DNA from 3 places in the Pseudoalteromonas sp. AOP31-A2-14 genome. Region 1 is predicted to be linked to each of the others. Evidence: predicted binding sites of a transcription regulator. Region 1 holds the regulator's gene; each other region holds the start of a gene.
What was found. Region 1 encodes sigma-54, which starts transcription at its own class of promoters, with help from an activator protein. Its sites were predicted from a motif close to GTTGGCACGNNNNTNGNNT; they were not measured.

Region 1 (2,278 bases):
GCGCATTAAGTATATCTTGCTGGACTAAATGCGGTAACTGCTCGTGGGCTAGCTGGCTTATGAATTCAATAATGCGTTTTTTGCTATTAAAAAGGACCGCAGCTTTACTGCAGTCCTGACAAGTAAGTGAGCTTAATTTCATAGGATTAATGTCGAGCAATCTTCTCTTTGTGTTTGATTACTTGGCGGTCTAGTTTATTTATAAGTCCGTCAATCGCGGCGTACATGTCTTGGTGCTGTGTCGAAGCGAACAACTCCGCGCCACTGACATGTAAAGTGGCTTCTGCTTTTTGCTTTAGTTTTACTACATCAAGAATGACATGCACATTGTTTATATGATCAAAGTGCCTTTCTAGCTTCGCAAATTTACTATTTACATAGTCTCTTAATGAATCAGTAATATCTACATGGCGACCCGTTAAATTTAATTGCATAAGCATTTTCCTTCTGTGTGTTAACGCCTTAAATCAAACTTTTTCTTTGGTTCGATGGTGGAATAGCAAGCGACTCGCGGTATTTTGCAATGGTGCGTCTAGCCACTTTTATTCCTTGCTCTGCCAATATATCTGCTATTTTGCTATCACTCAACGGTTTCGCTGAGTTTTCTGCGCTGACTAGCTTTTTGATCAGAGCACGAATAGCTGTTGATGAGCATTCCCCCCCATTTTCGGTGCTTACATGACTTGAAAAAAAGTATTTCAACTCAAAAATACCGCGTGGAGTATGCATATATTTTTGCGTAGTTACTCGCGAAATTGTTGACTCATGCATTTCCACCATTTCAGCTACATCATTTAAAACCATTGGGCGCATAGCTTCGGGTCCATGTTCAAAAAAACCTTGTTGTTGCTGCACAATGCAGTTAGTTACTTTTAATAAAGTATCGTTACGGCTTTCTAAGCTTTTAATAAACCATTTGGCTTCTTGCAGATGAGAGCGAATGAACTGGCTGTCACTGCTTGATTTAACAGAGCGAGACATTGCCGCATACTGGCTGTTTACACGAATTTTTGGCATGCTGTCGGGGTTAAGCTCAACTATCCAGCGGCCTTTTATTTTCTTCACTGACACATCAGGAATAACGTACTCAGATTCTTCACGCACAATGGTATCAGCCGGCTTGGGATTGAGACTGTGAATGAGCGTCATAACCTCTTTAAGCTCGTCTTCTTTAAGCTTAGTCTTTTTCATTAAAGTACGGTAATCACGACTGGCTAATAAATCGATATGATCAGTTAGAACCTTTTTTGTCTCGCTAATCCAAGGGGTTGCGGGATCAAATTGATTTAGTTGAATACATAGGCATTCAGGTAAGCTGCGTGCGCCGATGCCGATTGGGTCAAAAAGTTGAATTCTCTTTAACACAGCTTGTATTTCATCAAGTTCTATTTCTTCTTCGCCGCCTTGATTCAAGCTTTCTAATAAGTCTTCACAACTAACGGTTAAAATACCTGATTCATCGATGCCTTCAACAATAGCTAAAGCGATCGCCTCATCAGTGGGACTAAATGGCGTTAACTGTAGTTGCCACATTAAATATTCGTGCAGTGTTTCTGTTGATGCACCTTGATAAATAGATTCATCTTCAGGCATTGGCCCTGATGACGAATTAGGGGCTGCACTCATGTACTCATCCCACGTAACGTCCATTGCCATTTCGTCACTCACGGTTTCTTTAGTTAATGCTTCTGAGCTTTCTTGTTCGTATTCGCTTGAGGTTTCGTCTGGCGAAGCGCTAACCGTGACATCATCTGTATCTTGCTTTTGTTCATTTTTACCAGCATTTTCGTCACTAAAATTTTGTTCTTCAACCTCAAGTAATGGGTTGCTATCTAGCGCTTCTTGTATTTCTTGCTGGAGATCCAATGTACTAAGTTGCAGCAGGCGTATCGCTTGTTGCAGCTGTGGTGTCATTGTAAGTTGCTGGCCCATGCGCAGCTGTAATGATTGCCTCATGTATCTCTAACAATCCTTTTTAAAATGTTGTCATAATTAATACTAGCAGATGCTAGTCGATTTAGAGTCTAAACTGTTCACCTAGGTAAACATCGCGCACTGTTTTATTATTTAATACGTTTTCAGGAGTGCCAGATGCAATTAGCTCCCCATGAGAAACAATGTAGGCTTTTTCACAAACATCAAGGGTTTCTCGTACATTGTGATCAGTAATAAGTACGCCTATACCTCGGTTTTTAAGGTGTTCAATAATCTTCTTTATATCTAACACTGAAATAGGGTCAACACCAGCAAAAGGCTCATCTAAAAGAATAAATTTAGG
Region 2 (2,278 bases), 290 kb from region 1:
CCATTGTTAAATCAGCTTTCCCCCATAAAATTTTACATAAGAACAGTGATGCTATTGCACCACACGCAGCAGCAGCATTAGTGTTTAAAAATATTTTACCCACCGCTGTCGCATTCTCAGCATCAGAGATTAATAACTGCGAGCCACCGTTGAAGCCGAACCAGCCCATCCATAGAATAAGCGTACCTAAAGTAGCAAGTGGTAAATTTGAGCCCGGTATTGGATAGATTTCACCATTTTTGCCGTATTTACCTTTACGAGCACCTAGGAATAATACCCCCGCAAGCGCCGCTGCAGCACCAGCTCCATGTACAATAGACGAGCCTGCAAAATCAACAAAACCCATTTCAGATAGGAAGCCGCCGCCCCATGTCCAATATCCTTCAATAGGGTAAATAAAGCCCGTCATTACTACAGTAAAGGCTAAAAATGCCCATAACTTCATTCGCTCAGCGACAGCTCCAGATACAATCGACATCGCTGTTGCCACAAATACTACTTGAAAGAAGAAATCAGATTCAAGAGAATGATCAGCACCTTCAGATTGAGTGCCTATTAGTGCACCAAACGAAGGAATAAAGCCGCCTTCAGTGTTATCTACATACATAATGTTGTAACCTACTAATAAGAACATGGTGCAAGCAATTGAAAATAACGCCACGTTTTTAGTTAGTATTTCAGTGGTATTTTTAGCTCTAACTAAGCCTGCTTCTAGCATCGAAAAACCTGCTGCCATCCACATTACCAATACACCCGACATTAAAAAGTAAAATGTATCGAGCGAAAACTTTAGTTCTATTATTGTGTTTTCCATAAATTCCCCCTTAAATTGCTTCTTCGTCTAATTCACCGGTACGAATACGGATGATTTGATCTAAGTCATAAACGAATATTTTTCCGTCACCTATTTTTCCTGTTGACGCTATTTTGGTGATGGTTTCAACCACGCGCTGACAATTTTCTGTGCGCGTTGCAATTTCAAGTTTAATTTTTGGAATAAAATCGACTTGGTATTCAGCCCCACGATATAACTCGGTATGCCCACGCTGACGGCCAAAGCCTTTCACATCGACAACAGTCATCCCCTCTATGCCTAAATCAGCCAGTGCTTCTCGCACATCATCAAGTTTGAATGGCTTTATTATTGCACTAATCATTTTCATAGTGGCCCCCTTCGGACGCTTATTGTTATCCTGCTTGGTGCTAGATAATCCAACCTTTGTGCCAATATTTATTTTTATTTAATTACATGAACTTAAACTAATAAGGCAGATTAAAAACTAAAAAAACGCACTGTTTTGGTGCGTTTTTTTTGCATCTTATCTGTACTGGTGCAAAAGACTGAATCACCACTGACCATACCACCGCGGTTATGGTGCTACGCCTGATACAGCGCTTTATCAGCAAGGTACATGGTATCGAAACTCACACAATGAAAATGCATATAAGCCAACACTCATCGTAATAGAGAGTGGTTGAGCATTAATTTCGAACACATGATCAGATAACCATAACCTAAACTTTTCTAAAACTTTATGAGGCACTAACAATGCAACATTGTTAAGCTCCAAACAAACGTTTCACCGCTAACGCAGGTAAATTTTAAAGCCCTAAAACGAATTACGTATTAATAAGGTTATTTATTATCGAGTAATCCCCCTTCTCGTGGAATTACTCGATAACAAAACTCTTCGTTCATAAACGGTGTCGTTAAAGTGTCATAGCACTATATTTAATTAAAAGTGCAGATAAATCATTGAGGCCACAAAATTTACGCACACTTTCAACGAGCTAAAAACTATCCATAGTCGGCATTGCATAATTAGTAAGCAATAATTTTGCTAGCATACAGACTATTTATCGACTTCATCTCATAGATTTGTAACTAGTCTCATTAGTTTGTTATTTACCTAAAAATTTATTTTAATAGCTGAAACTCTTTTTAAGGATCACCTATGACGCTAAGTAAAATTATTAGCTTATCATTAGTTACCGTAAGCTTAACTTTTTGCACTCTTGCCAGTGCAGATAACCAACGCCGTATAGATGTAGATAGTAAAGTTGTTACCGAACACAAAGCACGTATTAATGACGAACGCTTTTCATACACTGTCGCCACGGGTACACAACCTGTATGGGATGATAAAGGCGATGCCGTTGCTACCCTACAATACACTTATTATAAACGCGACAAAGTAGACGACCGCACAAAACGCCCACTCGTTATTTCTTTTAATGGTGGCCCGGGCTCTGCATCTGTATGGATGCATCTTGCTTA
Region 3 (2,278 bases), 870 kb from region 1:
ATGGTGACAAAGGGTATTTAAGTAAAGCTTTAGAAGCCGATTTACTCGATAAAGGGGTAAAGCTCATTACGACGGCTCGCAAAAACATGAAGGCAAAAGCGATGTCACTATGGGATAGAGCGATGCTTTCAAAGCGCTTTATAATTGAAACAATTAATGACCAACTCAAGAATATATCCTTCATTGAACATTCGAGGCATCGGAGTATGAACGGCTTTATGTTAAATTTAGTCGCTGGATTGGTGGCTTATTGCTTGAAAGAAAATAAACCACACCTTAATTTAACTGATGTAGAGCGCAATGCATTAGTTATCGCTTAAGCAGATCTCAGGTTAATTAGCTCTTTTTAATCATTTCAAGAGCCTCATCTTCAGCGACATCTTTACCGTGAGTTTGAATATAGTTAACAAATTCATCGCGGCTGATACGCTTATCTTTATTGTTATCTATATAACCAAAGTGCTTTGAGATATCGTCATCATTGGCTTCTTTTACAGAAATATAACCGTTATTATCGTTATCTAACGATTTAAAACTATTTTCAATCGGTTCAAATTTAGCTATTCCAGCTTTAAAGGCGGAATCTGTTACATCACTCCCATCAGCCACTTTACCTGTATTTAATTGCATGTAGGCATTAAACTCGGTTTGGCTTATTTGCTCATCCATATTGGTATCAATATTTGAAAAGTGTTGCCAAATGCTATCGTCATCAGCTTCTACTTTTGAAATATAGCCATCACTATCATTATCTAGACTGCCAAAATCACTGTCGATATTATCGATAGACGGATTTGCAGAACATGCTGATAGGCTTAAAGCAGCTAAAATTGTTGATGCTAAAGTTAACTTGTTCATAAGACGTTTCCTTGTAGTATATTAGTTTCAACGTTTAATATACAAATAAAATGCCAAAAACATAAGCTTTTGAATTTAAAGTTCATTTAAACTTAAAACACCTCAGGATGCCTCTTTTATTGCACGCCTTGCAGGGCTGTTCGTAAATTTTTCAAGCGATCTATCCGATTTCAGCTAAATGGCTCTATTGTGTACCACTGAACAAACTCAGTTATCTTTTCGTCATTACACTCAAGTAAACTCAAGCCACAAGTTTGACCTTTCACCGCCGCGCTGCACTCAGAGCTTGGGTTCATGACGCAGTAATTATCAAAAGTGCTAATATTTTAGTTTTCATGAAAGTCCAAGGTAAGTACATTATTTACCGAATGGCTCGAGCTATATATCTCAGAGAAGGCAAAGTACTAGATTTTTTATTTATAAACTTGTTGCATATCAAATGATCAACACCTAACAATTGCTCATCACTTGTTCGACATGAATGCATCACTATTTTATAAATATCGTCCTGTACCCAGCGTTATTTAATGGTAGAATTTGCCCAACACAGACAGAAAAACATAACCACTTAAGGCCACTGTATGAAAGTTATTTCATTTAACATAAATGGGCTGCGCGCTCGCCTTCACCAATTACAAGCTATTATTGATAAGCACAAGCCAGATGTTATCGGTTTACAAGAGATAAAAGTACATGATGAGGCTTTCCCTCTAGAAGATGTGCAAAAAATGGGTTATCACGTTTATTTTCATGGCCAAAAAGCGCATTACGGCGTAGCAATACTCTGTAAAAGTGAGCCTAAGTCGGTTTTTAAGGGCTTTGTCAGCGATACCGAAGAATCACAAAAACGGATGATCAGCGTTACTATCCCACAACAAAGCGGTCGTGATTTAACCATTATGAATGGTTACTTTCCGCAAGGGGATAATATTGCTCATGAAACTAAATTTCCTTACAAACGTCAATTTTATCAAGACTTAATGACGCATTTAAACACTAATTATGAACCTTGTGATGACGTTATTGTTATGGGCGACATAAATATATCCCCCTCAGATTTAGATATTGGTATCGGTGAACCAAATCGCAAGCGCTGGTTAAAAACCGGTAAGTGTTCATTTCAGCCTGAAGAGCGTCAATGGCTAGCAAACTTACTCGATTGGGGCTTTAAAGACACATTTCGTGAGCTTCATCCTAAAACAACTGAGCAATATTCATGGTTTGACTACCGCTCAAAAGGTTTTGTTGATAACCGAGGCTTACGTATCGATGTCGTATTAGCAACCGAAGAACTTGCTAAGCGCTGTATTGATGCAGGCATTGATTATGAATTACGTGGCATTGAGAAGCCCTCTGATCATGCACCCATTTGGTCTACTTTTAACTAGTTTATGAGCGATCTAGCAGCACAGCCATTAAT

Region 2: a site for sigma-54 is predicted at 1,211-1,229, ahead of ACT3S9_RS03515 (P-II family nitrogen regulator). Genes of this name have one in related genera too.
Region 3: a site for sigma-54 is predicted at 898-916, ahead of ACT3S9_RS06240 (EF-hand domain-containing protein). Genes of this name have one in related genera too.

The regions. Positions count from the first base shown of each region.
Region 1 covers NZ_JBQSXI010000001.1:459,633-461,910, forward strand. Annotated here, with positions in the region: gene ACT3S9_RS02110 (PTS sugar transporter subunit IIA) at 1-142, opposite strand, end outside; gene hpf (ribosome hibernation promoting factor) at 147-434, opposite strand; gene ACT3S9_RS02120 (RNA polymerase factor sigma-54) at 463-1,956, opposite strand; gene lptB (LPS export ABC transporter ATP-binding protein) at 2,018-2,278, opposite strand, start outside.
Region 2 covers NZ_JBQSXI010000001.1:749,111-751,388, reverse strand. Annotated here, with positions in the region: gene ACT3S9_RS03520 (ammonium transporter) at 1-814, opposite strand, end outside; gene ACT3S9_RS03515 (P-II family nitrogen regulator) at 825-1,163, opposite strand; gene ACT3S9_RS03510 (S10 family peptidase) at 1,956-2,278, shown strand, end outside.
Region 3 covers NZ_JBQSXI010000001.1:1,332,145-1,334,422, reverse strand. Annotated here, with positions in the region: gene ACT3S9_RS06245 (IS982 family transposase) at 1-320, shown strand, start outside; gene ACT3S9_RS06240 (EF-hand domain-containing protein) at 337-858, opposite strand; gene xthA (exodeoxyribonuclease III) at 1,440-2,246, shown strand; gene ACT3S9_RS06230 (energy-coupling factor ABC transporter permease) at 2,250-2,278, shown strand, end outside.